Regions from separate parts of the Methylobacterium sp. 092160098-2 genome, predicted to be linked through region 3. Evidence: predicted binding sites of a transcription regulator. Region 3 holds the regulator's gene; each other region holds the start of a gene.

Region 1 (6,836 bases), 510 kb from region 3:
ACCCGGCCGCCGCCGTCGCCGCCCTCGGGACCCATGTCGATCACCCAGTCGGCGGTCTTGATCACTTCGAGGTTGTGCTCGATCACCACCACGGTGTTGCCCTGGTCCACCAGCTCGTGGAGCACCTCCATGAGCTTGGCGACGTCGTGGAAGTGCAGGCCGGTGGTCGGCTCGTCGAGGATGTAGAGGGTGCGCCCCGTGGCGCGCTTCGACAGCTCCTTGGAGAGCTTCACGCGCTGCGCCTCGCCCCCCGACAGGGTCGTGGCCTGCTGGCCGACATGGACGTAGTGCAGGCCGACCCGCTTCAGGGTCTCGAGCTTGTCGCGGATCGCCGGCACCGCCTTGAACAGCTCGGCCGCCTCCTCGACGGTGGAATCGAGCACGTCGGCGATGGACTTGGCCCGGTACTTCACCTCCAGGGTCTCGCGGTCGTAGCGCTTGCCCTTGCAGACGTCGCAGGTGACGTAGACGTCCGGCAGGAAGTGCATCTCGATCTTGATGACGCCGTCGCCCGAGCAGGCCTCGCAGCGGCCGCCCTTGACGTTGAACGAGAAGCGGCCGGGCTGGTAGCCCCGCGCCTTGGCCTCCGGCAGGCCCGCGAACCAGTCGCGGATTGGCGTGAAGGCGCCGATATAGGTGGCGGGGTTCGAGCGCGGGGTGCGGCCGATCGGCGACTGGTCGATGTCGATGACCTTGTCGAGGTGCTCCAGCCCCTCCAGCCGCCCGTAGGGGGCCGGGTGCTCCAGGGCGCCGTTCAGCTTCTTGGCGATCGCCTTGTAGAGGGTGTCGATCACCAGGGTGGACTTGCCGCCGCCCGAGACGCCGGTGATGCAGGTGAAGGTGCCGAGCGGGATCTCGACATCGACATCCTTCAGATTGTTGCCCCGGGCGCCGAACAGGCCGAGCTTGCCCTTGCGGCCTTTTCGGCGCGCGGTGGGCGTCCGGACTGACATCTCGCCCGTGAGGTATTTCGCGGTGAGCGAGGCCGGGTTGGCCAGGACCTCGGCGGGGGTGCCCTGCGCGATGATCTCGCCGCCATGGATACCGGCGCCCGGGCCGACATCGACCACGTAATCGGCCTGCAGGATCGCGTCCTCGTCATGCTCGACCACGATCACCGAATTGCCGAGGTCGCGCAGGCGCTTGAGCGTACCGAGCAGCCGCTCGTTGTCGCGCTGGTGCAGGCCGATCGACGGCTCGTCCAGCACGTAGAGCACGCCGGTGAGGCCGGAGCCGATCTGCGAGGCCAGCCGGATGCGCTGGCTCTCGCCGCCCGAGAGGGAGCCGGAGCCGCGGGCGAGCGTCAGGTATTCGAGGCCGACATCCACCAGGAAGCTCAGCCGGTCGCGGATCTCCTTCAGGATCCGAACCGCGATCGCGTTCTGCTTCGCCGTCAGCTTCTCCGGCAGCTCCGAGAACCAGCGATGCGCCTCACTGACTGAGAGGGCCGTGACATCGGCAATGTCGGCCATGGCGACCTTCACGGCGAGCGCCTCGGGCTTCAGCCGCTTGCCGCCGCAGGCGGCGCAGGGCGTCTCGCTCATGAAGCGCCCGATCTCCTCCCGGACGGCGTCCGAGTCGCTCTCCTTGTAGCGGCGCTCCAGGTTCGGGATCACACCCTCGAAGGGCTTGTTGACCGTGTACTTGCGCAACCCGTCGTCGTAGGCGAAGCGGATCGCCTGCTTGCCCGAGCCGTACAGCACGATGGCACGGGCCGTCTCCGACAGGCTCTGCCACGGGACGCTGGTCTTGAAGCCGAAATGCTCGGCCAGCGCCTCCAGGGTCTGCCCGTAATAGGGCGAGGTCGATTTCGCCCAGGGGCCGACGGCGCCGCGCTTCAGGCTCAAAGCGGGATCGGAGATGACCAGCTCGGGGTCGATCCGCATCTCGTGGCCGATGCCGCTGCAGGTCGGGCAGGCGCCGAACGGGTTGTTGAACGAGAACAGCCGGGGCTCGATCTCCGCGATGGTGAAGCCCGAGACCGGGCAGGCGAAGCGCGACGAGAAGGTGATGGTCCGGGGCGTCTCGCCCTCGGGGGCATCCGCGAACACGACCTCCGCGATGCCATCGGCCAGCTCCAGGGCCGTCTCGAAGGACTCGGCCAGCCGCGAGCCGATATCGGCCCGGACCACGATGCGGTCGACCACCACGTCGATGTCGTGCTTGAACTTCTTGTCGAGCTTGGGCACGTCGTCGATGGCGTAGTATTCGCCGTTCACGCGCAGGCGCTGGAAGCCCTTCTTCTGGTACTCGGCGATTTCCTTGCGGTACTCGCCCTTGCGTCCGCGGACCACGGGGGCCAGCAGGTAGAGCCGGGTCTTCTCCGGCAGTTCCAGCACCCGGTCGACCATCTGCTGGACGGTCTGGCTCTCGATCGGCAGGCCGGTGGCCGGCGAGTAGGGGATGCCGACCCGCGCCCAGAGCAGGCGCATGTAGTCGTAGATCTCGGTGACCGTCCCGACGGTGGAGCGGGGGTTCTTGGAGGTGGTCTTCTGCTCGATGGAGATCGCCGGCGACAGCCCGTCGATCTGGTCGACGTCGGGCTTGGACATCATCTCCAGGAACTGGCGGGCATAGGCCGAGAGCGACTCGACGTAGCGGCGCTGCCCCTCGGCGTAGATCGTGTCGAAGGCCAGCGACGACTTGCCCGAGCCCGACAGCCCGGTGAATACCACGAGCTTGTCCCGGGGGATCGTCAGGTCGACGTTCTTGAGGTTGTGCTCCCGGGCCCCCCGGACCGCGATGACCCGCCGGTCATGGGCGCTCGCCGGCGCGGCGTCGAACAGGGCCGCCAGCTTGGCGTCGATCGCGGCCTCGGCGGCCGCCCCAGGGCGGGCGGGCTTTTCGGACTTCGCGCGGGCCGGCTTGGGCTGCGGGGCCGGGGCGGCGGTGGCGGCTTTCGGGGCCTTGGACGCCGTCTGCGCGGCGGCTGTCGGGGCAGCTTGGGCGGCGCCGGCGCGGCTTGCGGCACGACTTCCAGCTTGGGCTTTGGCCATGAGGGCGGCGGTCTTTCGAGGCGTCGACGCAGTCGGATCGGATCCGGATCGGATTCGCGCGCGGGCCAGCCGCCGCTCCGACACATGTCGAGCCCGAGGGGGCCGACGGCAAGGTGGGGCCGGCGGGACGCAGGTCCGTCATGCGCCGCCCTTGCTAGAACGAAACGCGTACGGCGGCAACCGCTCGGCGAACGAGCCGCCGCCCTTGCGCGCGCGGCAAAGCGTTCCGGCAGCGCCCGAGCGGGCGTCCAACCGGTCGTCCGAGCGGGCGCGCGAGGGCGCCTGCGAGGAACCGGGCAAGTCGCCGACGCATGGGGCCGCCGGTGTCCCATCCTGGCGCGCGGCACGGCGCGCGCGACGACGGCCCGGTGTTGCGCCGCGGGAACCGAGGCCCCACGTCGCCGGGATCCACCCTCGGACTCGACTCCATCGACAGGTGCCGATGCCAGCGCTCGACCTGACCGACCCGGTCGCCCTCGGCGGGGCGGGGGACCGGAATGCGTCCCGCGGACAGAGCGTGTCCACGCGGCTGCTGTTCCTGATCGTGGGCATCGCCAACGCCACCTGGGCGCCCCTGGTGCCGCTGGTGCAGGACCGCGCCGGCCTCGACGCGGCGGGGCTCGGCCTGCTGCTCCTCACCTTCGGCATCGGCTCGATCCTGGCGATGCCGAGCGCCGGGGCGGCGGCTTCGCGGCTCGGTTTCCGGCCGGTCCTGCTCGCCGGCACGCTGGCGATCGGCCTCGCCCTGCCGGTGCTGGCCGTGGGCGATGGGCTCGTGCCGCTCACCCTGGCGCTGGTGCTGTTCGGCGCCGGGATGGGGGCGGTGGACTGCGTCATGAACCTGCAGGCCGTCGTGGTGGAGCGCGCCAGCGGGCGCCCGATGATGTCGGGCTTCCACGGCCTCTACAGTCTCGGCTGCATCCTGGGGGCGCTGATCGCCAGCGGCCTGCTGGCGGCCGGGCTCGGCGCGGGCTGGAGCGTGCTGCTCCTGGTCGCCGGGATCGCGGCCCTGTTCGCGGCCGCCTGGCCCGGGATCCTGCCGGCCGAGCGGGCAGGGGGGAGCGGAGGCCCCGCCTTCGCGCGCCCCCGGGGCGTCGTGCTGGTGCTGGGCCTGCTCTGCTTCGTGGTGTTCCTCACCGAGGGCTCGGCCCTCGACTGGAGCGCGGTGTTCCTGATCCAGCAGCGGGGCCTCGATCCGGCCTGGGCGGCGCTCGGCTACGCGGCCTTCTCGGTGACGATGACGGCGGGGCGCCTTGCCGGCGATCGGGTCGTGGCCCGGCTCGGGCGGCGGCCCGTGGTGGTCTTCGGCGGCCTCCTGGCGGCCGCCGGACTCGCGCTCTCGGTCCTGGTCCCGGCCTGGGAGGCGGCCCTCGCCGGCTACGCCCTGGTCGGGGCGGGCTGCGCCAACATCGTCCCGGTCCTGTTCACGGCGGCCGGCCGCCAGACCGCGATGCCCGCGCGCGTGGCGGTGCCGGCGGTGACGACGCTCGGCTATGCCGGGGTGCTGGCGGGCCCGGCGCTGATCGGCTTCGCCGCGCAGGCTTTGGGCCTGTCCGCCGCGCTCCTGCTCGTGGCGGCCCTGCTCCTCGCCGTGGCGGCGGCCGGGCGGTCCCTGCCGGTGTGAGGCTCACGCCTCGGCGTTGCGCGCCATGAAGGTGGCGGGGCTGCCGTCCTCCGGGTTCACGAAGACGATGTCGGTGGGCGCCCGCCGGGGGGTGTCGATCGCGAGGAACACCACCGGTTCCGCGGGATCGATCTCCGGCATGGCGTGGACCGTGCCCTTCTCGAAGACCAGGAGCTGACCGGGGCCGAATGCGGTCGCGGCGGCCGGGTCGCCCAGCCAGACCGTGCCCCGGCCCGACAGGCAGTAGAGATACTCGTCGCAGGTGGCGTGGTAATGCGGCGGAGTCGGCCGGTAGACCCGGAACACCCGGGCGCTCGCGGCCTCCCGGTCGGTCAGATAGGTGTCGACCAGGAGGGTCTGGGCGCTGCCGGGCAGCGCCGCCGCCAGCGCCGCCACGTCGAAGATGCCGGTCCCCGCCGCGTCCGCCATCGCCTCCGCCTCCGACATCACGTCCTCCTCACTCCGAAAACCGTCGCGCACGATCCTGTCCTCGGCCCGCCCGCTCTCGATCGGCGCCGGGGCACGCCGCGGGCTCGCGGGGTCGATCCCCCCGTCATGCTCACCCAGGGTGGTGCGCAGGCGCCCCGCGTCAACGCGGCGAGACAGCCCGTCGAGGCATGCGCCCCGGCGGCGACGTCCTGCGGGCCGCCCATCCTGCGGGCCGCCCATCGCGCGCCGGGACGGGAACGCCCGGGGCCGCCACAGGCTCCTGCGCTTGCGGAGCCGGAAATCAGCCGCTCCGGGTCGTCGATCGGGGTGACGAGCGGGGTGGCGAGAGCGACGATCCCGGCCCGGGGGGCGGCGGTGGCGGAGACGACGCGGGCCGGGGCGCGGAAGGGCGCAGCTGTCGCCCCCCGCTGGAGAGGACCCAGCGGTTCAGGGCGTTCCGGCGGCGGCGGTCCCGCATGACCCGGCGCAGGGTCACGATCCCGCGCCCCGCAATAGAACCGGGGGAGCGAATTCCCCGGACGGCCTCCGCCGAAGTACCGCCGCTGATGAAAGACGGCCCGCCCCCGCACGGGCGATCCCCGGAACCGATGATCCCCGCGCTGAAGACCTGGCAAACCTGCACACTGACAGCGGCGCCCCGACCGAAACTGCCATCCGATCAGGCAGAGCTGCACCGAATCCGGGCAGGTCAACATAACCAGATCTTTATGACCTGCGGCCAAGCTCCGTTCTGTTCTCCGAGATGTCCTGCCGCCGATGATCCTCCTCTCCTCGCTTCGCGCCCGGATCCTGGTCGTGGCGCTCGCCCCCAGCCTCGCCTTCGCGGGGGCCGCCGGCTGGACGGTGTCCGACCAGTGGGCGCGGCGCGCCGAGATGGACCGGGTGGAGAGCCTCGTCGGCCTCGCCTCGCGGATCAGCGCCTTCGTGCATGAGGCCCAGCGCGAGCGCGGCGCCTCCAGCCTGTTCCTGGGCGCGAAGGGCGCACAGTTCGGGCCCGAACTCGCCGCCCAGCGCGTGCGCACCGACGCGGCGCTCGCAGACCTTCCCGGGGCGATGGCGGCGGCCACGCAGTACGGCCCGGCCTTCGCGGCGCGCGGCGCGGGTTTCGGCCAGGCGCTCGCCGGGCTCGCCGACCAGCGGCGGGCGGTGGACGCCCTGACGGCCGGCGTCCCCCAGGCGGCCGGCTACTACACCGGCCTGATCGGCGAGGGGCTTGGGCTCGTGCGGGCGATGGGCGGGGCGATCGACGAGGCCGGCCTCGCCGCCCGGGCGAACGCCTACGCGGCCTTCCTGGCCATGAAGGAAGCCGCCGGCCAGGAGCGGGCCGCCGCCTCGGCGGTCTTCGCCTCCGGCAACCTGGACCTCGCGGCCGCGCGCCGGCTCGCCACCCTCTCGGCCGAGCAGGCGACCTATGCGGGCCTGTTCCGGGCCGGGGCCGAGGCCGCCCAGACGACCCTGCTCGACGCCGCCGAGGCGACCGAGCCGGCCCGGGCGGTCGCGCGCCTGCGCAGGATCGCCCAGGAAACGATGCCGGGGACGCCGCTCGCCTTCCGCGACGCGCCTTCCTGGTTCGGCCTCGCCACGCAGCGCATCGATGCCCTGAAGGGCGTGGAGGACCGGCTCACCGCCGATCTGGAGGCCGCCGCCGGCGCCCTGCGCGCCCGGGCGGACCGGATGCTGACCCTCTGGATCGCCGGAGGCCTCGCCCTGTTCGCCCTCTCGGCCGGCCTCGCGGTCTGGCTCGGCACGGCGATCGCGCGCCCCCT
Region 2 (6,836 bases), on a different contig from region 3:
CTGGGCTTCCCCGGCGTCGCCTTCTCCAACCCGCCCGCCTTCGTCGCCACCAGCGGCAACGGCCTCGACTACTTCGGCACCGTCCGCGGCCGCCTCGGCTACGCCTTCGACCGCACCCTCGTGTACGGCACCGGCGGCTTCGCCTACGGATCCGGCCAGGACGACCAGAACTTCTCCGGCAACCGCTTCCGCGACAGCTTCCGCACCGGCTGGGCCGCCGGCGGCGGCGTCGAGTACGCCCTGCCCACCGACTCCTTCCTGAACTTCTTCCGCTCCTCGGCCGTCACCCTGAAGGTCGAAGGCCTGTACGTCAGCCTCGACCGCCAGAAGAACTCCGCCGGCGGCGTCTTCTACGGCAACCTCCTGCCCCCGAACGGCACCGCCTACCTCAACGGCGCCGCCGCCAAGACCGAGTTCGCCGTCGTCCGCGCCGGCCTGAACTACAAGTTCGGCTCGTACTAAGATCGAACGTCGGAGCCGGCTCGACCGGCTCCGCGCAACGGAAGGGCTCGGCCGCAAGGCCGGGCCCTTTCGCGTTTCAGGGTCGTGCCGCCGGACCGGTCGGGTGCGACAGGGAGCGCCGGAACCGCGCGTGCCACCCGCGATTGAGACCGCGGCGCCTCATGGGGACCAAGCGGGGACCGGGACGGGAACCCCGCGACGGGTCCGGGCGCACCGGAGCGATCAGCCATGCGAAGCCGAATCCTTCTCCTGTCGCTCGCGGCCCTGGCTCTGGCGGGAGCGCCTGCACGTGCGCAGGATGCCTCCGTGATCGGCAAGGATACGGTCCTGCCGGGCACGGGGCCGGGGACCTCGACGGACGGCCAGGGCGTCGGGCGGCTGATGGCGGCGGCGAATGCCGAGGACGCCGCCAAGCGTCAGGGGCTCAAGCCTGTGGCCTTCCTGGCCTCCAAGATGATCGGCGTGACGGTGCGCAACGCGGCAGGCGACAGCGTCGGCAAGATCGACGACCTGCTGATCACCGATGGCGGGACCCTTAAGGCCGTTGTGATCGATGTCGGCGGCTTCCTCGGCCTCGGCAGCAAGGTGATCGCCGTGGAGCCTGGTGCCCTTGTGCTGCGGCCGGGAGGCGAGCGGTTCTCGGCGGTCCTCAACATGAGCACCGACACGGTGTCGGCGGCCCAGCCCTTCGACCCGGCCAAGGCGGTTACCAAGCCCTGACGGTCCGGGCGGCCGGCGCGGTGGAAACCGCGTCGGCGCAACGGTTCAGATGTCGAGGTCGGCCCCCTCGGCGAAGGCCGCACGCTCGCTGATGAAGGCGAAGCGGGCCTCGGGCTTGTTGCCCATCAGCCGCTCGACCGTATCGCCGGTCGATTCCCGGGCCTCGTCCAGGACCGCGACGCGTAGCAACGTGCGCTTCTTCGGGTCCATGGTGGTCTCCTTGAGCTGGGCCGGCATCATCTCACCGAGGCCCTTGAACCGCCCGATCTCGACCTTGCCGGCCTTGAACACCGTCTTGATGATCCGCTCCCGGTCGGCGTCGTCCCGGGCATAGGCCACCTTGGAGCCCTGCTGCAGCCGGTAGAGCGGCGGGATCGCGAGGTAGAGATGCCCGCGGTCGATGAGCTTGGGCATCTGGCGGTAGAAGAAGGTGATCAGCAGCGAGGCGATGTGGGCGCCGTCGACGTCGGCGTCCGTCATGATGATCACCTTGTCGTAGCGCAGGTCGGCCTCGCGGAAGGCCGCGCCGGTGCCGCAGCCGAGCGCCAGGGTGAGGTCGGAAATCAGCTGATTGGCGCCGAGCTTGTCCCGGCTCGCCGAGGCGACGTTGAGGATCTTGCCGCGCAGGGGCAGGATCGCCTGGGTCGCCCGGTCGCGGGCCTGCTTGGCGGAGCCGCCGGCGGAATCACCCTCGACGATGAAGATCTCCGAGCCCGCGGTGCCGGCGGCCGAGCAATCGGCGAGCTTGCCGGGCAGGCGGAGCTTGCGGGTGGCGCTCTTGCGGGCGACCTCCTTCTCCTGGCGGCGGCGCAGGCGCTCCTCGGCCCGGTCGATCACCCAGTCGAGCAGCTTGTTGGCCTGGGCCGGGGAGGCGGCGAGCCAATGGTCGAAGGCGTCGCGCACCGCCGTCTCGACGATGCGCTGGGCCTCCACGGTGGCGAGCTTGTCCTTGGTCTGGCCCTGGAACTCGGGCTCGCGGATGAAGACCGAGAGCATGGACGCGCAGGTCGCCATGACGTCGTCGGTGGTCACCGCGGTCATGCGCTTGGCCTGGTTCACGCGCTCGGCGTGCTCGCGCAGGCCCCGGAGCAGGGCGACCCGCAGGCCGGCCTCGTGGGTGCCGCCCTCGGGCGTCGGGATGGTGTTGCAGTAGGAATGCGAGAACCCGTCCTCGGCGACCATCCAGGCCACCGCCCATTCCAGCGACCCGTGCGAGCCCGGCTTGGTGATCTTGCCGGAGAACATCGCGTCGGTGACCAGCTCCTTGCCGTCGATGTCGCGGGCGAGATAGTCGCGCAGGCCGTCGGGGAAGCGGTGCACGGCTTCCGCAGGTACGCCCTCCAGCCCCTCGAGGAGGGCGGGGGCGCAGCGCCAGCGGATCTCGACGCCGCCGAACAGGTAGGCCTTCGAACGCGCCATCTTGAACAGGCGGCGTGGGTCGAATTTCAGCGAGCCGAAGATCTGCGCGTCCGGGTGGAAGCGGACCCGGGTGCCGCGCCGGTTCTGCACCCGGCCGATCAGCTCCAGCGCTCCCTGCGCGTGGCCCCGCGAGAAGGTCTGGCGATACAGGGTCTGGTTGCGCGCCACCTCGACCTCGAGGAGGTCGGAGAGCGCGTTCACCACCGAGATGCCGACGCCGTGCAGGCCGCCCGAGGTCTCGTAGACCTTCGAGTCGAACTTACCGCCGGCATGCAGCGTGGTCATGATGACCTCGAGCGCCGACTTGCCGGGAAATTTCGGATGCGGGTCGACCGGGATGCCGCGGCCGTTGTCGGTGACCACGAGGGCACCGGTCTCCTCCAGCTCCACCTCGATGAAGCTGGCATGGCCGGCCACCGCCTCGTCCATGGAGTTGTCGATCACCTCGGCGAAGAGGTGGTGCAGCGCCCGCTCGTCGGTGCCGCCGATATACATGCCGGGGCGGCGCCGGACCGGCTCCAGCCCCTCCAGCACCTCGATGTCGGAGGCGGTGTAGCCGGAATCGGGCTCGGCCGCTGCGAGCGCCGTCACGGAGGCCGTGGCGTCCAGGCGCCGCCGCGGCTCCGGCGCGCGAGAGGGGGCTGTCGAGGCGGCCGCCTTGCCGCCCGGTCCGAACAGGTCGCGGGCCGGATCGCTCACGCGCGGCCTCCGCGGGCGCGGCGCATCGGCCGGCTCGGATTCGCGCAGACGGGTCTTGGGTCGTGGAGCATGCGCCTTCATCCCCGCATGATAGCGGAACAAAACGTAAACATCAAAACCGTTCGCCCCCAGGCGACGCGGCCGCACCATCGCATGCTGCGGCGCCGCGAGCGAGGGCCGGAACCGCCCCGACCCCCGAGGGGGCCAGGCGGCCCGTCATCACGACGTTGCACAACGATGGGTTAAGGCTTTCCCGTGACCGGCCTGTTCGACCTCCGCAGGCCGCCGGAACAGACCGGGACGATCGACGTTGACGGCGGAGATAAATCTTGACCGTGGTCAGGGAGCCGCAGCCCATGAGCGATGCCGCGATCGAGGCCCGCCGCCTCACGTTGATCCGCTTCGAGCACGCGGCCGGCGCCGCCTTCGGCTGCGACGACGACGCGGCCGGCGTGCCGCCCGGCCGGGCGCTCATGAATTCCACCACGATCGCGCTGGCGACCTTCGCGACGGCGCTCGCGGCAACCATCACCTACCTCGTCTGAACCGGGCGGCCGGACCCGGAAACCGGGACGTGCATCCCGTTCTCCGCGTCGGTCTGCCCCTGTCCCCCACCGCTGCCGGGAGAGCAGCGCAGGACCGCGTGCCCGCCCTGGACACGGACCGGCGCGGCTGACGCGCCTTGCACCCGGCGAGCGGGTGAAGGCCGCCTGGACCTGTCTGCGTCAGCCGGCGCCCGTCTTCTTGGCCGCGGTCTTCTTGGCGGCGGGCTTCTTCGCTGCCGTCTTCTTGGCCGCCGGCTTGGCGCCGCTCGCCGCGCGCGTCGCGGTCTTCCGGACAGCGCCCCGTTTCGCCGGCTTGCCGCCGCCCGAGGCACGCTTGGCGTTGACCAGGGCGATCCCCTCGTCGAGCGTCAGCGCCTCGGCGCTCATGGTCTTCGGCAGCGTGGCGTTCACCTCGCCGTCGGTGACGTAGGGGCCGTACTTGCCGGCCTTCACCACGAGGTCGCGCCCGCTCGCCGCGTCCGTGCCGAGCGGGCGGCCGGGATCGGCAGCCGGACGGCCGCGGCCGCCGCCCTGCTCCTTGGCGACGATCAGGTCGATGGCGCGGTTGCCGCCGATCTCCAGCACGTCGTCGTCCTTGCCGAGATTGGCGTAGGTCTTCCCATGCTGCACGTAGGGCCCGAACCGGCCGAGATTGGCCAGGATCGGCTCGCCGGTCTCGGGGTGGCGCGCCACCTCGCGGGGCAGCGCCAGCAGCGCCAGCGCCTTCTGCAGGTCGACCGCCGAGGGACTCAGCCCCTTCGGCAGGGAGGAACGCTTCGGCTTCTCCGCCCCCTTCTCGGTGGAGGCCTCACCGAGCTGCAGGAACGGCCCGAATCGGCCGTCGCGCAGCGTCACCGGCAGACCGGTGGCGGGATCGTCGCCCAGCACCCGGACGCCCGGCTGGCCGCCCTCGGCCGAGGAGCCGTCCCCCTCGCCCTCGACGCCCGAGGCTGAGAGCTGGCGGGTGTACTTGCACTCGGGATAGTTCGAGCAGCCGATGAAGGCGCCGAACTTGCCGAGCTTCAGCGACAATTGTCCGGTCCCGCAGACCGTGCAGGTGCGCGGGTTCGAGCCGTCGCCCTTGTCGGGGAAGATGTGCGGCCCGAGGAGGCCGTTCAGCGCCTCCAGCACGTCGGTGACGCGCAGCTCCTTGGTCTCGCCGATCGCCGCGGAGAAATCGCGCCAGAAGTCGCGCAGCACCGCCCGCCAGTCGATCTCGGCATTGGAGACGCGGTCGAGCTGCTCCTCGAGGTCGGCGGTGAAATCGTACTCGACGTAGCGCCGGAAGAAGCTCTCCAGGAAGCCCGTGACGAGCCGCCCCTTGTCCTCCGGCTGCAGCCGCTTCTTCTCGATCTTGACGTATTCGCGGTCGCGCAGCGTCTGGAGCACCGCCGCGTAGGTCGACGGGCGGCCGATGCCGAGTTCCTCCATGCGCTTCACGAGGCTCGCCTCGGAATAGCGCGGCGGCGGCTCGGTGAAGTGCTGGGTCGAGCTGATCCGCTCGCGGGTGAGCGGGTCGCCGGCCTTCATGGGCGGCAGGCGGCGGCTCTCCTCGTCCTCCTCGTCGTCCTTGCCCTCCTGGTAGAGGGTCAGGAAGCCGTCGAACTTCACCACCTGGCCGGTGGCGCGCAGGTCGATCTGGCGGGGGCCGACCTTCGCCGTGACGTCCACGGTAGTCCGCTCCAGCTCGGCCGATTCCATCTGGCTCGCCATGGTGCGGGTCCAGATGAGATCGTAGAGCCGGGCCTGCTCGGGCTCGAGGTGGCGCGCGACCATCTTGGGCAGGCGGCTCATGTCGGTGGGACGCACCGCCTCGTGGGCCTCCTGGGCGTTCTTGGCCTTGACGCTGTACTTGCGCGGCACGTCGGGCACGTAGCGGTCGCCGAATTCCTTGCCGATGACCCGGCGGGCGTCCTGGATCGCCTCGGGCGCCATATCGACGCCGTCGGTCCGCATGTAGGTGATGATGCCGACGGTCTCGCCGCCGATATCGACGCCCTCGTAGAGACGCTGGGCGACCCGCATGGTCTGGGCCGGCGCCATCCCGAGTTTGCGCGAGGCCTCCTGCTGCAGGGTCGAGGTGGTGAAGGGCGGCTGCGGGTGGCGCTTGGCGGGCTTCGCCTCGACGCTCGCCACCTGGAAGGTCGCGAGTTCGAGGTCGCGCTTGAAGGCGGCGGCCTCGTCGCCGGTGCCGACGTCGAGGCGCTGGATGCGCTTGCCGTCGGCGCCGACGAGGCGGGCCTCGAAGGTCGCGCCGTCGGCGGTCGTCAGCGTGGCGATAAGCGTCCAGTACTCGCGCGGCTTGAACCGCTCGATCTCCATCTCGCGCTCGACGACGAGGCGCAGCGCCACGGACTGCACGCGCCCCGCCGAACGGGCGCCCGGGAGCTTGCGCCACAGGACCGGGGAGAGGTTGAAGCCGACGAGGTAGTCCAGCGCCCGGCGCGCCAGATAGGCGTCGACCAGGGCCTGGTCGATTTCCCGGGGCTTGCGCATCGCCGCCTCAACCGAGGCCTTGGTGATGGCGTTGAAGGTGACGCGTTCGACCGGGATGCCCTTGAGCGCCTTGCGGGCGGTCAAGGCCTCCAGCACGTGCCAGGAGATCGCCTCGCCCTCGCGATCCGGGTCGGTGGCCAGAATCAGCTTGTCGGCGCCCTTGACCGCCTTGGCGATCTCGGAGACCCGGCTCGCCCCGCGGTCGGCCAGTTCCCAGACCATGTGGAAATCCTGCTCGGGATCCACGGAGCCGTCCTTGGCCGGCAGGTCGCGGATGTGCCCGAACGAGGCGATCACTTCATAGTCGCGGCCGAGATACTTATTGATCGTCTTGGCTTTGGCCGGCGACTCGACGACGACGACTTTCATTCAGACCTCTGCCCCTGACGGGACCTGAGCGCGACGGACGAATTCTGATCGTAATTCGCGTGGGACATATGCCCGCCGTCGGGCCGGGGCCGCGCGCCGGGGACAAGTGGGTCACGGGCGGCGGGA
Region 3 (6,836 bases):
GGATCGCGCCCATCACGCATTGCGACACCACCGCACCCACGAGTGTGTCGAGCCGCGAGCGCCGCGCGTGCTCCCAGCCCAGGCCCTTATCGACGATCGCCGACTGCTGGTAGAAGATCATCCACGGCATGATCACCGCGCCGATATTGGCCGCGATCAGCACCCGGAACTGGCCGTCGCCCAGCGGCATGTGCCCGAAGGAGGCGACGATCTCGGGCAGGTTCGGCCGCGCCGCGACGGCGAGCCCGACGAAGACCAGCTCGAACAGGCCGACCACGATCGCCACGACCTCGACGCGCCGGTAGCTCTCGGTGAAGACGAGCCCCAGGAGCAGGCAGGCCGGCAGGCCGAGGCTCACGAGCCGCGGCACCCCGAACAGGTCCCCGATGCCGGCGATGCCGGAGAATTCCGTGACGATGGCGCCGATGCCGGCGACCACGAGGCCGCCGTACGAGATCCAGGCCCAGACCGGCCCGTAGCGCTCCCGGATCAGCGCGCCGTGGCCGCGTCCGGTGGCGGTCCCGAGCCGCACCGTCAGCTCCTGGACGACGTACAGGATCGGCACCAGCAGGATCTGGAGGAGCAGGAGCGAATAGCCCCAGCGCGCCCCGCTCTGGGCCGCCGTGATGAGGCTTCCGACATCCGTATCGGCCAGCATCACCACGAGTCCCGGGCCTGCGGCCTTGAGGTAAGCGGACAGGCGAGGCAGGGAAGCGCTGGGCACGGCTCGGGAACAGTCCCGCGCACGGGCGGTTCCGGCGGGCGCCTGCGGCGTTTTCCCGGGGCAGGCGGGAGGGACATGTGATGGCGGAGAGCACGGATCGGGGCTCCGGCTGGAGCCTGCAGGCGACCGCCGTGCCCGACGGGGTGCGCCTGGAACTCGCCCTGGCCGACCTCGGCGGCGCGCCGGTCACCGCCGCGATCGTTCTCGACCGGGCGGAAGCCCGGGCCTTCGCACGCGCCCTGCTCGCCGCCGCCGGCGACGCGGCGGAACGGACCTTCCCGAAGCCGGGCGCCTGACGGCGCGCCGCCGGTCGGTCAGCGGGCGAGACCGGGATTGCGGCCCGGCAGGCGGGGGACCACGGTGCCGCGCTTCTCGATCGGCGTGTCGCAGGCGTAGGCGAACTCGGTCTTCAGCGGATCGAACACGGTCTCGCCGGTGATCCGGCAATCCTCGCGCACGGTCTCGTCGAGATAGGCCCGGGCGGCGGTTCGGAAGCGCTTCACCCGGGTGGCGTTCGGCTCCGGATCGATCCGGGCCTCGCTCAGGTTGCAGCCGGTATATTCGCGCAGGGCGTTCGAGACGATCAGCATCCGGCGCATCTGCCGGTTGTCGTAGACCTCGTAGGGCTCCTTGCAGCCGATCGTCACCACCTGGGGGGTGAGCGCCACGTAGTTCCGCGAGATGTAGGAGAACCCGGTGGTGCAGCCGGCGAGGCCGAGGGCGGCGAGGCCGAGGGGCAGCAGAGCTGCGGGTCGTCGCATCCTCGTCATCCCAAGAGGGTCCCAGCCCGCGGCCCGGATCCGCCGCCTTCCCGGCGGGGCGCCGCGGTGCATTGAAACGGCTCCGCTTGCGCCGTCAATGCGTTTCTCGACCTTGCTCCCGTGAGCGCGGAGCGACGCGCCAAGCGTAGCGGTGCCGCCCTTGCGGAACACTTGCGGAACGTTTAACCTGTTCGTGATTTGTTTCAGAGACCGTCACGGGGCGGTCTGCCAAGCCGCGAGTCCCCCTTCGATGCTCACGCGCAAGCAGCTGGACCTCCTGCGTTTCATCCAGAGCCGGATGCAGGAATGCGGCGTCCCGCCGTCCTTCGACGAGATGAAGGACGCCCTCGACCTCAAGTCGAAATCCGGCATCCACCGGCTGATCACGGCCCTGGAGGAGCGCGGCTTCCTCCGGCGCCTGCCGAATCGGGCGCGCGCCATCGAGGTGATCCGCATCCCCGAGAGCCTGAGCCAGACGGTCCCATCTTCGGCCCCATCTTCGGCCCCGGCCGAGCCGCGCCGTTTCACCCCGAGCGTGGTCGAGGGCGGCAAGTCCAAGCATCCGCCGGCCCCGGCCAGCACGCGGATGATCGACGACGCCGGTCGTGCCATTTCGATCCCGGTGATGGGCCGGATCGCCGCCGGTACGCCGGTCTCGGCGATCCAGAACCAGAGCCATGCCATCACCCTGTCGCCGGATTTCGTGGCCGGCGGCGAGCACTACGCCCTGGAGGTGCGCGGCGACTCGATGGTCGAGGCCGGCATCCTCGACGGCGACCTCGTGGTGATCCGCAAGCAGGACACGGCCAATACCGGCGACATCATCGTGGCGCTGATCGACGACGAGGAGGCGACGCTCAAGCGTCTGCGCCGCCGCGGCTCCTCGATCGCCCTGGAAGCCGCCAACCCGGCCTACGAGACGCGCGTCCTCGGGCCCGACCGGGTCCGGATCCAGGGCCGCCTCGTCAGCCTCGTCCGCCGCTACTGAAGCGGCTCGGCCGGCGCGTCGCCGGGGGCGAGGTCCCCGCCCGACGCATCGGTTTCCGGAGGCGTTGTCGCCACGTCGTCAGAGGCGCGGGCCTCCGCGGAGGGCGCGGTGACCAATTGTGGCGGCCCCGACCCGTGTCCCGAGCGTGGTCGCCAAGGCACGGAGCGGCCATCGGCCCGGGCGTGACGGGCGACGAAGCCGTCGCCGTCGGACCTGAGGGCGACGGCGCCCTGGGCGGCCAGGACGCGCCGGTCGATCACCAGGGGGCCGGTGCAGGTCGGTGGGGCCACGAGACCCGTGATCAGCACCGCGGCGCGGGCGCAATCCTCCGGGAAGGCCCGCCGGTCCCGGACCAGGGCGACCGCCCGTCCGTCCGGCAGGCGCGCGGTGCATCCGAGCCGGTCACAGCGGCCGCTGCCCGATCGGACGATCAGTGCCCCGGCTCCCCGTCCATCGCCGTCCGCCTTCAGCCATTGTTCGAGAACGAAGCCGGACGGGCTGCCGAGGGCCGCGAGCCGTCCGTCCGGCCCCCGCACCGCGGCCCCCGCACCCTGCCGATCGACATAGAGGTCGTAGCGGTCGGGTCGGGCCGCGACGACGAGTCCGAGCAGGATCGGCGGCACGGCGAGCCAGCGCAGGCGGGAGGCCGGTAACGTCGCGAGCAGCAGGCCCGCGGTCAGCAGGAACAGCGCCGCGGTGCCGAAGGCCGGTACGACCACGATGGCCCGCTCGAACCTGGCGATCCACTGGGAGACGGCGAGCATGCCCCCCACCGCCTGACCCATCAGCCACCAGATCGGGCGGTCGAGGGCGAAGGGATAGGCGAGGATCCCGATCACCGCGGAGGGCATCACCACGAGGGAGACGAGCGGCAGGGTCAGGGCGTTGCCGACGAGGCCGAAGGGCTGGATCGTCTGGAAATGGTAGGTGGCGAAGGGTGCGGTCGCGACCTGCGCCACCAGGGTCGTGGCCAGGGTCCCGGTGACCGCCGAGAGGCCGGTGCCGACGAGCCGACCGAGCCGGCCCGCCCCGGGGCGCACGAACAGCCGCCCGTCGATCAGCCGCGCGCAGGCGATCAGCCCGGCCACGGCGCCGAAGGACATCTGGAAGCTCGGGCCGAGCAGGCCCTCCGGCTCCCGGGCCAGGGCGATCAGCGCCGCGAGGGCGAGGTTGCGCATCGACAGGGCCGGCCGGTCCACCAGGATCGCGCCCAGCATGATCAGGGTCATGATCAGCGAGCGCTCGGCGGCGATGTCCCAGCCCGAAAAGGCGCAGTAGGCGGTGACGCCGACCATGGCGAAGCCGGCCGCGATCTTCTTGATCGGCCAGAGGAGCGCGCAATGGGGGACCAGCGCGAGCAGCGCCCGCACCAGCCAGAACACCACGCCGGCGGCCAGCACCATGTGGAGGCCCGAGATCGACACAACGTGGTAGATGCCGGCGGCGCGCAGCGCATCGTTGGTCGCCGGGCCGATGAGGCCGCGCTTGCCGGTCACCAGGGCCGCCGCCACCGCGCCCGCCTGGCCGCCGGCGGCCTCCGCGATCCGGCGGGTGAGCCCGTTCCGGGCCGCGTCGAGCGTGGCGGCGAGCCGCAGGCGGAGGGGCGGCGGCTCGGTCGGCGCCCGGATCGTGACCGCCCCGACCAGGGAGCCCACCGCGCCGATCCCCTGGAAGTAGGCGTCTCGGGCGAAATCGTAGCCTCCGGGCCGGGCCGCCTCCGGGGGAGGCAACAACCGGGCGGTGGCGGCGACGACGTCCCCGGGAAGCGGGGTCGGCGTCTTGCGGAATGACACCCGCACCCGGGCGGGCCGCGCCTCCGGCGCGAGGCCGGCGAAGCTCTCCACCCGGATCAGCAGCCGGGCGCCGACCTCGCGCTCGTCCAGGGCCTCAACCGTTCCGATGAGGGGGCCGATGGTGGTGCGGGTGAGGACCGGGGCGGCGACCTCCGAGACCCGCCAGGCTGCCGCCGCGAAGCCGAGGAACGCGGCCGCCACCGCGAGCACCGCCGCCAGCGTCGCCGGGCGCGCGCCGAGGAGCGGGATCGGCGCCAGGGCAAGGGCGGCGGCGACAAGGGGCGCGGCCAGGCTCGGCGCGCCGTCGGTCGCCGCGAAATAGACCAGGATCCCCCCGCCGAAGGCCACCGCCAGCCAGGGGAACAGCCGGCGCTGCTCGGCGTCCCGGGCGAGGCCTTCGGCCACCCAGTGGCGGATGACCGGGAGGGCGGGCGCGCGGGGGCCGGCCAGCGCCACCGCGCCGCCCGCCAGCCTCGCGCCGATCCGCCGCATCGCCGCCGCCCCGTTCCGCGCGACCTGTCTCGGGGCCGGGCGATTCTGCGGGCGATTCTTAACGCATCCTCCGGCTCGTGCTACAGCCGGTGCTTCGTGCTACGGGCGCCCTGTCGAGCCCCTCGCCGCTCCGCCGCCCCTTCGCCGTCCGTCGCGCTCCGTCCGCGACCAGCCCCGGAACATACCGGACCGATGTCCTCAGCCGTCGTCACGCGCTTCGCCCCCTCGCCCACCGGCTACCTGCATATCGGCGGGGCCCGCACGGCGTTGTTCAACTGGCTCTACGCCCGCCACACCGGCGGCAAGATGCTGCTGCGCATCGAGGATACCGACCGGGAGCGCTCCACCAAGGGCGCGATCGACGCGATCCTCGACGGCCTGTCCTGGCTCGGCCTCGACTGGGACGGGGACGTGGTGTTCCAGTTCGCCCGGGCCGAGCGCCACCGGGCCGTGGCCGAGGAGCTGCTGGCGGCCGGCCGTGCCTACCATTGCTATGCCACCGCCGAGGAGCTGACCTCGATGCGGGAGACCGCCCGGGCCGAGGGCCGCGCCCCCCGCTACGACGGCCGCTGGCGCGACCGCGACCCGTCCGAGGCCCCCGCCGGGGTCAAGCCGGTGATCCGCCTGCGCGCGCCGACCGAGGGCGAGACCGTCGTCGAGGACGCCGTCCAGGGCCGCGTGACCTGGGCCAACAAGGACCTCGACGACCTCGTCCTGCTGCGTTCGGACGGGACGCCGACCTACATGCTGGCCGTGGTGGTCGACGACCACGACATGGGCGTCACGCAGATCATCCGCGGCGACGACCACCTCACCAACGCGGCGCGCCAGAGCCAGATCTTTTCCGCCTTGGGCTGGGACATTCCCCGGATGGCCCATATCCCGCTGATCCACGGGGCGGACGGAGCCAAGCTCTCGAAGCGCCACGGGGCGCTCGGCGTCGAGGCCTATCGCGATCTCGGCTACCTGCCGGCGGCCCTGCGCAACTACCTCGTGCGGCTCGGCTGGAGCCACGGCGACCAGGAGGTCTTCTCCACCGAGGAGATGGTCGCGGCCTTCGACCTCGGCGCGGTGGGGCGCTCCGCGGCGCGGTTCGACTTCGCCAAGCTCGCCAACCTCAACGGCCTCTACATCCGCACCAGCACCGATGCCGATCTCGTCGCGGCGATCGAGACGATCCTGCCCAATGTCGGTCCCGGACGCGGCCTGTCGGCGCCGCTGCAGCCCGACCTCAAGGACAAGCTCACCCAGGCCATGCCGGGCCTGAAGGAGCGGGCCAAGACGCTGATCGAGCTCCTCGACAGCGCCTATTACCTCTACGCCCAGCGGCCGCTGGCGCTGGACGACAAGGCCCGCGCCCTCCTCTCCGACGAGGGCCGCACCCGGCTCGCCGGGGTGCGGCCGGTGCTCGAGGCGCTGCCGGACTGGAATGCGGCCTCGACCGAGGGTGCGGTTCGCCAGTACGCGGAGGACGCCGGCTGCAAGCTCGGGCAGGTGGCCCAGCCCCTGCGCGCGGCGCTGACCGGCCGCACCACCTCCCCGCCCCTGTTCGACGTGATGGCGGTGCTCGGCCGGGCGGAAACCCTTGCCCGCCTGGGCGATCAGGTGCCGCAGGTCTGAAGCCACCGGGCGTAGCCGGGGAACTGCCGGCCCCGGCTCGAATTGCGCTTGGTGGAATTTGCTTGGCGTCGGGGTCGGGTTGTCACCGACCCCGTTGCTGCTGCAGTGCCGTTTGGGTAACCCATGCCTGTGAGCACCCGCAGCATAATGCGTGTGCTCAGGCCCCCGGGACCGACTCGGGCAGCCCGAGCCCGGCATCCGCCACGTCGCCAGAGAAGGGTCCACGATCCATGAGCGCACCCAGCACCATCACCGTGGACGGCAAGTCGATCGAGCTGCCGGTGAAATCCGGCACGATCGGGCCGGACGTGATCGATATCGGCAAGCTCTACGCCCAGACCGGCGCCTTCACCTTCGACCCGGGCTTCACCTCGACGGCGTCCTGCGAATCGAAGATCACCTATATCGACGGCGACGAGGGCGTGCTGCTCTATCGCGGCTACCCGATCGAGCAGCTC

Evidence for each region. Region 3 encodes LexA, which represses DNA repair genes until DNA is damaged. Its sites were predicted from a motif close to TGTTCNNNNTGTGTTCNG; they were not measured.
Region 1: a site for LexA is predicted at 3,152-3,169, ahead of uvrA (excinuclease ABC subunit UvrA). Genes of this name have one in related genera too.
Region 2: a site for LexA is predicted at 3,395-3,412, ahead of parE (DNA topoisomerase IV subunit B). Genes of this name have one in related genera too.

Annotation. Positions count from the first base shown of each region.
Region 1 is NZ_JAQPZJ010000001.1:5,063,131-5,069,966, forward strand. Features, by position in the region: gene uvrA (excinuclease ABC subunit UvrA) at 1-2,996, opposite strand, end outside; gene PQI07_RS23860 (MFS transporter) at 3,439-4,620, shown strand; gene PQI07_RS23865 (cupin domain-containing protein) at 4,624-5,049, opposite strand; gene PQI07_RS23870 (methyl-accepting chemotaxis protein) at 5,827-6,836, shown strand, end outside.
Region 2 is NZ_JAQPZJ010000003.1:281,784-288,619, reverse strand. Features, by position in the region: gene PQI07_RS33615 (outer membrane protein) at 1-462, shown strand, start outside; gene PQI07_RS33610 (PRC-barrel domain-containing protein) at 691-1,182, shown strand; gene parE (DNA topoisomerase IV subunit B) at 1,228-3,300, opposite strand; gene PQI07_RS33600 (hypothetical protein) at 3,657-3,845, shown strand; gene topA (type I DNA topoisomerase) at 4,026-6,710, opposite strand.
Region 3 is NZ_JAQPZJ010000001.1:4,552,502-4,559,337, reverse strand. Features, by position in the region: gene PQI07_RS21480 (NRAMP family divalent metal transporter) at 1-724, opposite strand, end outside; gene PQI07_RS21475 (hypothetical protein) at 805-1,020, shown strand; gene PQI07_RS21470 (hypothetical protein) at 1,039-1,485, opposite strand; gene lexA (transcriptional repressor LexA) at 1,736-2,473, shown strand; gene PQI07_RS21460 (ComEC/Rec2 family competence protein) at 2,467-4,758, opposite strand; gene gltX (glutamate--tRNA ligase) at 4,951-6,378, shown strand; gene gltA (citrate synthase) at 6,609-6,836, shown strand, end outside.